DNA from 2 places in the Gordonia sp. 852002-10350_SCH5691597 genome. Region 2 is predicted to be linked to the other one. Evidence: predicted binding sites of a transcription regulator. Region 2 holds the regulator's gene; the other holds the start of a gene.
What was found. Region 2 encodes LexA, which represses DNA repair genes until DNA is damaged. Its sites were predicted from a motif close to CGAACANNTGTTCG; they were not measured.

Region 1: A5777_RS05815 (SAV_6107 family HEPN domain-containing protein) is a predicted target of LexA. The motif match lies at 2,335-2,348, and genes of this name have one in related genera.

Annotation. Positions count from the first base shown of each region.
Region 1 covers NZ_LZMO01000082.1:6,661-11,136, forward strand. The annotation lists gene thrC (threonine synthase) at 1-160, shown strand, start outside; partial or broken gene A5777_RS05805 (homoserine kinase) at 180-686, shown strand; gene A5777_RS05810 (DUF3040 domain-containing protein) at 1,006-1,395, opposite strand; gene A5777_RS05815 (SAV_6107 family HEPN domain-containing protein) at 1,665-2,183, opposite strand; gene A5777_RS05820 (GNAT family N-acetyltransferase) at 2,508-3,197, shown strand; gene A5777_RS05825 (phytoene desaturase family protein) at 3,194-4,476, shown strand, end outside.
Region 2 covers NZ_LZMO01000185.1:17,161-21,636, reverse strand. The annotation lists gene A5777_RS13055 (LysM peptidoglycan-binding domain-containing protein) at 1-131, opposite strand, end outside; gene lexA (transcriptional repressor LexA) at 542-1,282, shown strand; gene ptsP (phosphoenolpyruvate--protein phosphotransferase) at 1,328-3,043, opposite strand; gene A5777_RS13040 (DeoR/GlpR family DNA-binding transcription regulator) at 3,316-4,086, shown strand; gene A5777_RS13035 (1-phosphofructokinase family hexose kinase) at 4,083-4,476, shown strand, end outside.

The DNA of each region.
Region 1 (4,476 bases), on a different contig from region 2:
GGCCCACGCCGACGGCTGGATCACTCCGGGCCAGACGGTTGTCTGCACCGTGACCGGCAACGGCCTCAAGGACCCCGATACCGCACTCCTCGGGATGCCGGAAGTCGAGGCGATTCCGGTCGATCCCGTCGCGGTTGCCGATGCACTCGGCGTCGCCTGAATCCGGGACGGACCGACGAATGGTCAGCCCGGATACGGTGTATAGGCAACTGCCGGAAGGTCTTTCGACCACAGTGCGCGTGCCTGCGTCGAGTGCGAACCTCGGACCGGGGTTCGACTCGCTCGGTATCGCGCTCGGGCTCTACGACGAGGTGGTTGCCTCGACGACGCCTGCCGGTATCGACGTCGACGTCGTGGGTGAGGCCGCCGCCGACGTGCCCCGTGATGCCAACCATCTCGTCGTTCGTGCATTGCTCGCCGGACTCGCGCATGCGGGCGTGTCGGCGGCAGGACTCCATCTGAAGACTGTCAACGCCATCCCGCATTCGCGCGGTCTCGGATCGTCGGCCTCGGCCGCGGTCTCCGGACTCGCCGCGGCCTCCGGCCTGGTTGTGGCCGCAGGCCTCGGCGATCCCATCTCCGACGCCGACCTGGTGCAATTGGCCAGCGCCTTCGAAGGTCACCCCGACAACGCCGCGGCCAGCGTCCTCGGGTCAGCGGTCGTCACCTGGATCGAACCCGGCGAGCATGCCCGCTACGGCGCGCGGCAGCCCTGTGTGGGATCCAGAGAACCCCGGCAATGAGACAGCCACGACATACGACAGCAGGGCAACACATCGGTGCGATGTGTTGCCCTGCTGATCTGAGAAGTGGGCCTGCGGTACGGCTCGGCGGGCGGTGGTGGACTCGAAGAAGTGTCTTGTCGAATGCCGTGGGTGCTGCAGCACACCAACCTTGAGATACGGCACACATGTGGCCGCGGGAGGCGGCCAGGCCTGACTCTCGAGCACCGCGGAGGCGATGAGGCCGAGAAGAGTGAGGCGCCTGATCAGTCAGGCGGCTCGGTCACTCCTGGTCGAAGCGGCGGTTGAACCGTTCTTCCATGCGCTCGGTGAACTTGCGCTTGTTGCCTGCCGGACGGGCGGTGTCGGCGGGTGCCGAACCCTCGGAAGCCGAACGTCCACCACCCCAGAGAGCAAGAAGACCTGCGCCGAACATCACGAGAAAACCGATGAGACTGACGACAGGAAGGCCGGCGATGCTCAGACCCACCAGAGGACCGACGATGAGCAGCACAAGACCGACGGCGAAGATCGCCGCCGCCTGAAGACGACGACGACCCGACGATCGGCCCAGCCGTCGACGCTTCACGCTGGACGCGAACTTCGGGTCCTCGGCGTATAGAGCACTTTCGATTTGTTCGAGCATGCGCTGCTCGTGCTCCGAGAGTGGCACCGACCCTCCTTACTACGTTGCCGATTCACACTTCAACGAGATTGTGGCGACCGCGGACGCCCGTCTCGTGACATGTGTTCGCGGCTTACAGCTTCCATGATACGAGGTGATCGCAAGCCCGACCACCATAACCATCCGACGGTCACCTCAAGTGCGCCGATAGACACAAATTGAGACCAAGGATCACGCCGAGCGAAACCGCCTGGCGCGCCCACAGAAGCCTCCGACCACCGGTCAGCGCGTGGGCCGCGGTCTCGAGCGATGTGTTCTCAGGCGATGTGGTCGAAGCCGTAGTCGGACCTGTCGACCGACTGGTGCGCGAGCTTTCCCTGTTCGTAGCCGACGATGATGTCCTCGACGGCATCGAGGAACGACAGCACGCGGGAACGGAGCGCGGCGACCGCCGAGCCCTCGACCGAGCGGCGCAAACCTGACTCGATCTCCATACGAACAGCCGACAGGCGAGCAAATGCCTCGGCGAACTCGGCGAGATCAGGAACAGCCGACGAGATGCGCGACCACGCGTTCGGCGATACACGGTGGGAAACACGCTTGGTCGGCGGTTCATACACCGCGAGCGCGGCACCCGCCGCGCGCAGTGCCGCGAGGTAGTACTGGCGGAAACGCTCGGCGTCGTCTGGCACACCGTCGGCGTTCTCCACCAGGATCTCCGCGCGTTCGAGGAGGTCACGAGCGCGGACGACAACCACGGGGTCGATCTCTGGACGCACCACCGCACCTCGCCGTGCGTGGCGCACTGTGCCGCGCGTCGGCCTGTTGACTGCCATGTCGCGCTCCCTTCGGTGTTGCGTCTTCTCGAACGACCCGGGGATGTGACCGAGTCCCGGTGCGGTCCGACGATGCACGCTTCCCTCGTCCGTCGCCGGACCGCCCGGACTGTCGTGGGTGAAGCAGAACGGCTTGCGGAGGCACGTTCATCGAACACCCGTTCGACATATTCAATATAGCTAGAACGGCGACACTCTTCAAGTGGAGATGTGGCCCCAATCCAGATAGCAGAAGCGTAGAACTCGGTACCGACATTCCCGATCCGCCGCGGCCTGCCACGGACTCGACGCGCGGCTTGGTGCGGAAGGAAGGACGACGAGCAGTTGGCGACCCGACTCGTTCGGTTGGCCGGGCAGGACGCCCCGGCCTGGCTCGACGCTGCCCTGAACGTCTACGTGACCGCGATGGACTACCCACGCGGTACCGAACACCACCGGGTTCCGCTCTGGCGTGAGCACATCGCCCGTCGAGGGTGGACCGCATACGCCGCGCTGACGGCCGTTCCCCCCGACCTCCGGCTCGACCCCGACACACAGCGTCGACTCATCGGCCCTCCGGTCTCGCCGTCGGGGCACGAGATCATGGTCGGCATCGCCTACGGCTACCGCGGTGCCGACGACCAGTGGTGGAATCACCAGCTCAGAACAGGGCTCCGACTCTCGGGTTGGAGCCGTGAGACCATCGAGCGCGTCGCCACGAACTACTTCGAACTCACCGAGCTGCACGTTCACCCGACCGCCCAGGGCCACGGCATCGGCGAGTGGTTGCTGACCGCGCTGCTGAGCGACCGCGAAGAAGACCATGTCCTGCTGTCCACCCCGGAGATTCACGCCGAACAGAATCGAGCGTGGTCGCTCTATCGCAGGATGGGCTTCGACGATGTGCTGCGGCACTTCACCTTCACCGGCGACCCACGCCCCTTCGCCTTCCTCGGTCGACGACTCCCGCTCGACGCCGCGCCGGAACCGATCGTGGGCACACCACGCACACCACCGCCGGCAGCGGCGCGGTGAGCCGCTTGACCCGCTCCGGCCACCAGCCCCGGCACGACGCCGTTGTCGTTGGCGCGGGTCACAACGGCCTCATCGCGGCCGCCTACCTCGCCCGCGCCGGACGCTCCGTTCTCGTCGTCGAACGCGACGACATTCCGGGCGGTGCCGTCTCGACCGTCGAACGTTTTCCGGGTTATCGCGTCGATCGCGGGTCGTCGGCGCATCTGATGATCCGACACTCCCCGATCATCGACGAGCTCGACCTCTCCGCCCACGGGCTGCGCTATATCGACTGCGACCCTTGGGGTTTCGCACCCGCGACGCAGGACGGACCACCGCTGGTGTTCCGCACCGACCTCAACGCGACCTGTGCGTCGATCGCCGCGGCGTGCTCAGACGCCGACGCGGACGCCTACCGACGCTTCGTCGGCGTGTGGGGACGGCGGTCGCGGGCTGTGCTCGATGCGTTCAACTCCCCGTCGACACTCCCCCGCTTCGGACGAGCATTCGCCGGCATCGGACACACCGCCCACACCGCGCGCACCGGGCTCATCGGTCGACGTGCTGGGTCGCTCATGTCGGCGACCCAGGAACTGATGATGTCCGGTGACGCGCTTCTCGATCGCTGGTTCACCTCCGAACGACTCAAAGCGGCTCTCGCGTGGTTCGGCGCGCAATCGGGTCCGCCCATGAATGCGCCGGGAACCGCACCCATGGTCGGGTTTGCAGCGCTCATGCACCGGATTCCCCCTGGCAGGGCCGTCGGCGGCAGCGGCGCGCTCACCGAATCCCTTCTGCACCGGCTCGACGCCGACGGCGCGCAGGTGCTCACCGGATCGCCCGCGACGTCGATCAGCCGGTGTGGCGATCATTGGTGCGTGCAGACCGACGGGGACAGCCACTGCACACGTCAGGTGATCGCCGCCTGCCACATTTTCGCGACACTCGACATGCTCGACGCCGGGCGAGCTGCTCCACCAGCGGAGATCGGTCGATGGCGTCGCGAGATCGATATCGGCTCCGGTATCGGGATGGCGGTCCGGCTCGGCACGCGCGCCCTGCCCGCCTACCGCGATCTGCCGTCGGACCTCCCGCCGCACGGCGTGCATTCGGCGCTGGGACTTCTCGTCACCGACCGCTCGCAACTTCGTCGCGCGTATACCGCGGCCACAGTCGGCGAGTTACCACCACGCCCACCGTGCGTCGTGATGAGTTTCTCGGCGATCGATCCGACACTTGCTCCCGCACAACGGCATTCGATCACGGTGTGGTCGCAGTGGCACCCGCGACAGTTGCGTGA
Region 2 (4,476 bases):
CCACCGGCGCATCGCGTGCCTGCGGGACGCGTAGAGGTGCCGTGATCGAACGTGATCCGATGTCGACGCTGCGGCGAGACGTCTGCGCCGGCTGCCCGTCGGACCTCACTTGTTCGAACACGTCCCGCCACACGCAGCTCTTCGCTACGGACGGCATTCGACGGCGCGCGTCCACTGACCACCGTGGCGCGGTGAACCCGGGAACGAGGCGTTTGTTCAGGTCGAGGGGGTGCAGATCGGGCGGTCGGCGGTGTTGCCACGGATGCACTCGACGTGCTGGGAACCGAGCGGGTCACCGGGTTTGTCATCAGGCTGGTCATCGCTACCTCCAATGGTCGATCAAGCGTTCGATGAACTGATGTTCGAGTTCTACCAGAGGGGTCCGACAAAGTCCTGCGACACGTCGAACAAATGTTTGATGTTGTCCGTGGCCTCCGCTACTGTCGGCGCCAGACGATGGAAGAAAGACGCACCCACCCCGCTTCACAACAGCAGCCAGTTCACAACAGCAGCCGCTTCAAGATCAGGAAGGACGGAACCGATGACAGAGAAGTCACGACGCAGCCCGTCGTCGCCCAAGGGCAACGGTCGCAGCGTCGAGGGAAAGAAGAGCGAAGGCGGCGAGGAGGCACCGATCCATCCGGCCGTCGCCGAGGCCACACTCACCGGTCGCCAGCGTGACGTCCTCGATGTGATCCGAAAGTCGGTACGCGAGCGTGGATATCCGCCGAGCATTCGAGAGATCGGCGACGCCGTCGGCCTCACCTCCACCTCATCGGTCGCTCACCAGTTGCGCACCCTCGAGCGCAAGGGCCTGCTGAAACGGGACGCCAACCGTCCGCGAGCGGTCAACGTCTCCGAGGCTCCCGACGCACCGCACTCCGATGCCATCAACGGAGATCTCCCGACGCCCACGTTCGTTCCGGTACTCGGCCGTATCGCGGCGGGCGGTCCGATTCTCGCGGAGGAGGCGGTCGAAGACGTCTTTCCGCTCCCGCGTGAGCTCGTCGGTGAGGGCTCGTTGTTCCTGCTCCGCGTCGTCGGCGAATCGATGATCGACGCCGCGATCTGCGACGGCGACTGGGTCGTCGTACGTCAGCAGAACGTCGCCGACAACGGCGACATCGTCGCAGCGATGATCGACGGCGAGGCGACGGTGAAGACCTTCAAACGCAAAGACGGCCACGTCTGGCTGATGCCGCACAACCCGCTCTTCGATCCGATCCCCGGAGACGACGCCGCCATCCTCGGCAAGGTCGTGACGGTCATGCGTCGGGTGTGATGCACTGAACCTGGCCCCGCAGGTCACTGACCAGCGGGGCCTATATCAGTGGTCGAGTTTTTCGGCAGCGGCACGTCGGGCGAGTGCCGGACTCGAGGTCGCAAGCGCGGCAGCTGCCGCGGTCCGGCACTGCTCCATGGTTACCGTCGACAGCTTCGCCCCGACTGCTGCTGTCGCGGCCGGAGCCGCCGACAGCGAGGTGACTCCCAGTCCGACGAGCACACACGCGAGCGACGGGTCGGCCGCGGCCTCACCACAGACGCCGACGGGCTTGCCCTGCTGGGCGCCGGCCGTCGCGACCTGAGAGATGAGTGCGAGCACCGCGGGTTGCCACGGGTCGGTCAGTTCGGCGAGTTCTGCCGACATCCGGTCGGCCGCCATCGTGTACTGCGTGAGGTCGTTGGTTCCGATCGACACGAAGTCGACCTCAGCCAGAATCGCCGGCGCCAGGATCGCCGCAGCCGGGATCTCGATCATCACTCCAGCCGTCAGACCACGCTGACGGACGAGATCGGCGAACTGTGCGGCCTCCGCGGCCGTGGCGATCATCGGTGCCATGACCCACGGCGTCGTACCGGATTCTTCTGCCGCGCGCGCGATCGCGTCGAGCTGAGTTCGCACGATTTCGGGGTGGTCATCGCCGATTCGGTTACCGCGTACGCCGAGTGCGGGGTTCGCCTCGTCCGGGTGCTCGATGAAGGCCAGCGGCTTGTCCGAACCGGCGTCGAGCGTTCTGATGACGACTTTCTGGCCCGCGAACGCTTCGAACACGTCGCGGTACAGACGTGTCTGCTCGTCGACATCGGGTTCCTCTGCCCGGTCGAGAAATGCCAACTCGGTGCGGAACAGCCCGATCCCCTCGACCGGCGCATCGGCCGCGCGACGCGCCGACACACCATCGGCGACATTCGCCAGGATGGCGACGTCGGTGCCGTCAGCAGTCCGGCCAGGGCCACGCCACGCAGCAACAAGCGCTGCCTCCGCAACACTGCGCTCGACGAGTTCGCGCGCCTCGGACTCCTCCGGTTCGACGGTGATCGACCCCGCACCGCCGTCGAGCAAAACCATTGTGCCGCTGGTGATCTCACTCAATCGAGCCACGGCGACCACGCACGGGATGCCCAATTGACGCGCGATGATGGCGGTATGACTGGTCGGTCCGCCGAGACGCGTGGCCAGCCCGACGATCACAGCGGGATCGAGCCCCGCGGTATCCGCGGGAGCGAGGTCGTCCGCGAAGAGGATCGACGGTTGGCTCGGCGTCGGAATTCCCGGCTCCGGCCGGCCGAGCAACTCGGCGACCACCCGGTCACGCACGTCGTTGAGGTCGGTGATCCGCTCTGCCATCAACCCGCCGAGTTTGGCGAACATCTCGGAGAACTGCGCCGTGGCCGCGACTGCGGCAGCAGGTGCCGACGCCCCCTTCGAGACACGGGACTTTGCCGCACCGATCCATCCCCGATCCTCGGCCAACCCGGCGGTCGCGGCAAGAACCTCGGCCGCAGCTCCCGACGCGTGTGATGCGCGATCACGCAGTCTGCCCGCGACGACTGCCGCGGCGGCGACGAGACGTTCCGACTCCGTGTCCCGCTCGCCCTCGGCGAGGACGCGATCAGTGCCGAGTGACGTCTCGTCGTACTCGACGCGCCCACCCGGCCACAACACCGGCCCGTAGGCAAACCCCGCGACGACGGGTGTTCCCGTCAACTCTCCCTGACCGTTCATGGTGACCCGATTCTCCGTTACCAGGTGATTCTCCATTGCGTCTGCTGCCTTCCGGGTCGATCGGCCGGGTGCGGTGATCTGTGAGGAATACCCGGCGTCGTGAATTTCTGTGATCAAAGTTACTCGAAACGCTTGACTTGTCAACACACACGGGCGTAAACACAGATATATCAACATCGAATCCCACACAGAACCAATCACGCGGTGATCCACAGAACACAGATCCGCAGAAGCCAGATCCACAGAACACAGACCCCACAGATGGTTCGCCGGAAGGTGAGCCACACACCACAGATCGGAGTCGACAGGTGTACGCCGAAGAGCGACAGCGAGCAATAGCCGATCAGGTGCGCGCGCACGGTCGCGCATCCGTGACAGCTCTCGCCGACAGGTTCGACGTGACGAGTGAAACCGTGCGCCGCGACCTCGCAGTGCTCGAGCGCAGCGGTAGCGTGCAGCGCGTCCACGGCGGAGCAGTCAAGGCCGGGACGGTCGAGGTAGTCAACGAGCTGGGACTCGCCCAACGCGAGTCCTCCCACACCGCAGAGAAGGCAGCGATCGCCCGCGGTGCGATTCGGTTTCTGCCCTCGGACGGTGGATCGGTCATCTTCGATGCCGGAACCACCACCTACCAGGCCGCCAAGCTGCTGCCCGCCGATCGCAGGCTCACGGTGATCTCGACGAGCCTCCAGCTCGGGCAGGCCCTCACCGCACACGAACGGGCCACCCTGCTCATGGTCGGCGGTCGGGTCCGTGGGCTCACGCAGGCTGCGGTCGGCGCCGAGACCGTCGCAGCACTCGGAAAGATGCGGGCATCTGTTGCCTTCGTCGGCACGAATGGGATCAGTGAGGGCCACGGCCTGTCCACCCCCGACGCGGAAGAAGCCTCGGTCAAGTCGGCCATCGTGGCTGCCGCGCAGCGCGTCGTGGTGCTGGCCGACTCGTCGAAGATGGGTCGCGAGGACTTCAGCTCGTTCGCTCCGCTCGACGAGGTGGACGTCCTGATCACCGACGACGGCATCGACCCCGAGTTCTCGGCGGCGCTCTCGGCACACGGCATCGAGGTCGTGATCGCATGATCCTCACAGTCACAGCCAACCCGAGTCTCGACCGCACCCTGGAGATCACAGGACCGTTGATGCGGGGCGAGGTGCAACGCAGTACCTCCACCCGGGTCGAGCCCGGCGGCAAGGGCGTCAACGTGTCCCGCGTCGTCGCGGAAGCCGGCATCCCCACCGTCGCGGTACTACCCGCGCACGCCGACGACCCGCTGCTCACGGCCCTCGACGCCGTCGCACTGCCGTACCGCACGGTCGACATCGACGGTCAGATCCGAACCAATATCACGGTGGCCGAGAACGACGGGACGACCACGAAGATCAATGCGCCCGGTCACACCCTCACGCCTGCAGAACTCGACGAACTGACAGCGCTCGTACTCGAGGGCGTCGAGGACGCGTCGTGGGTGG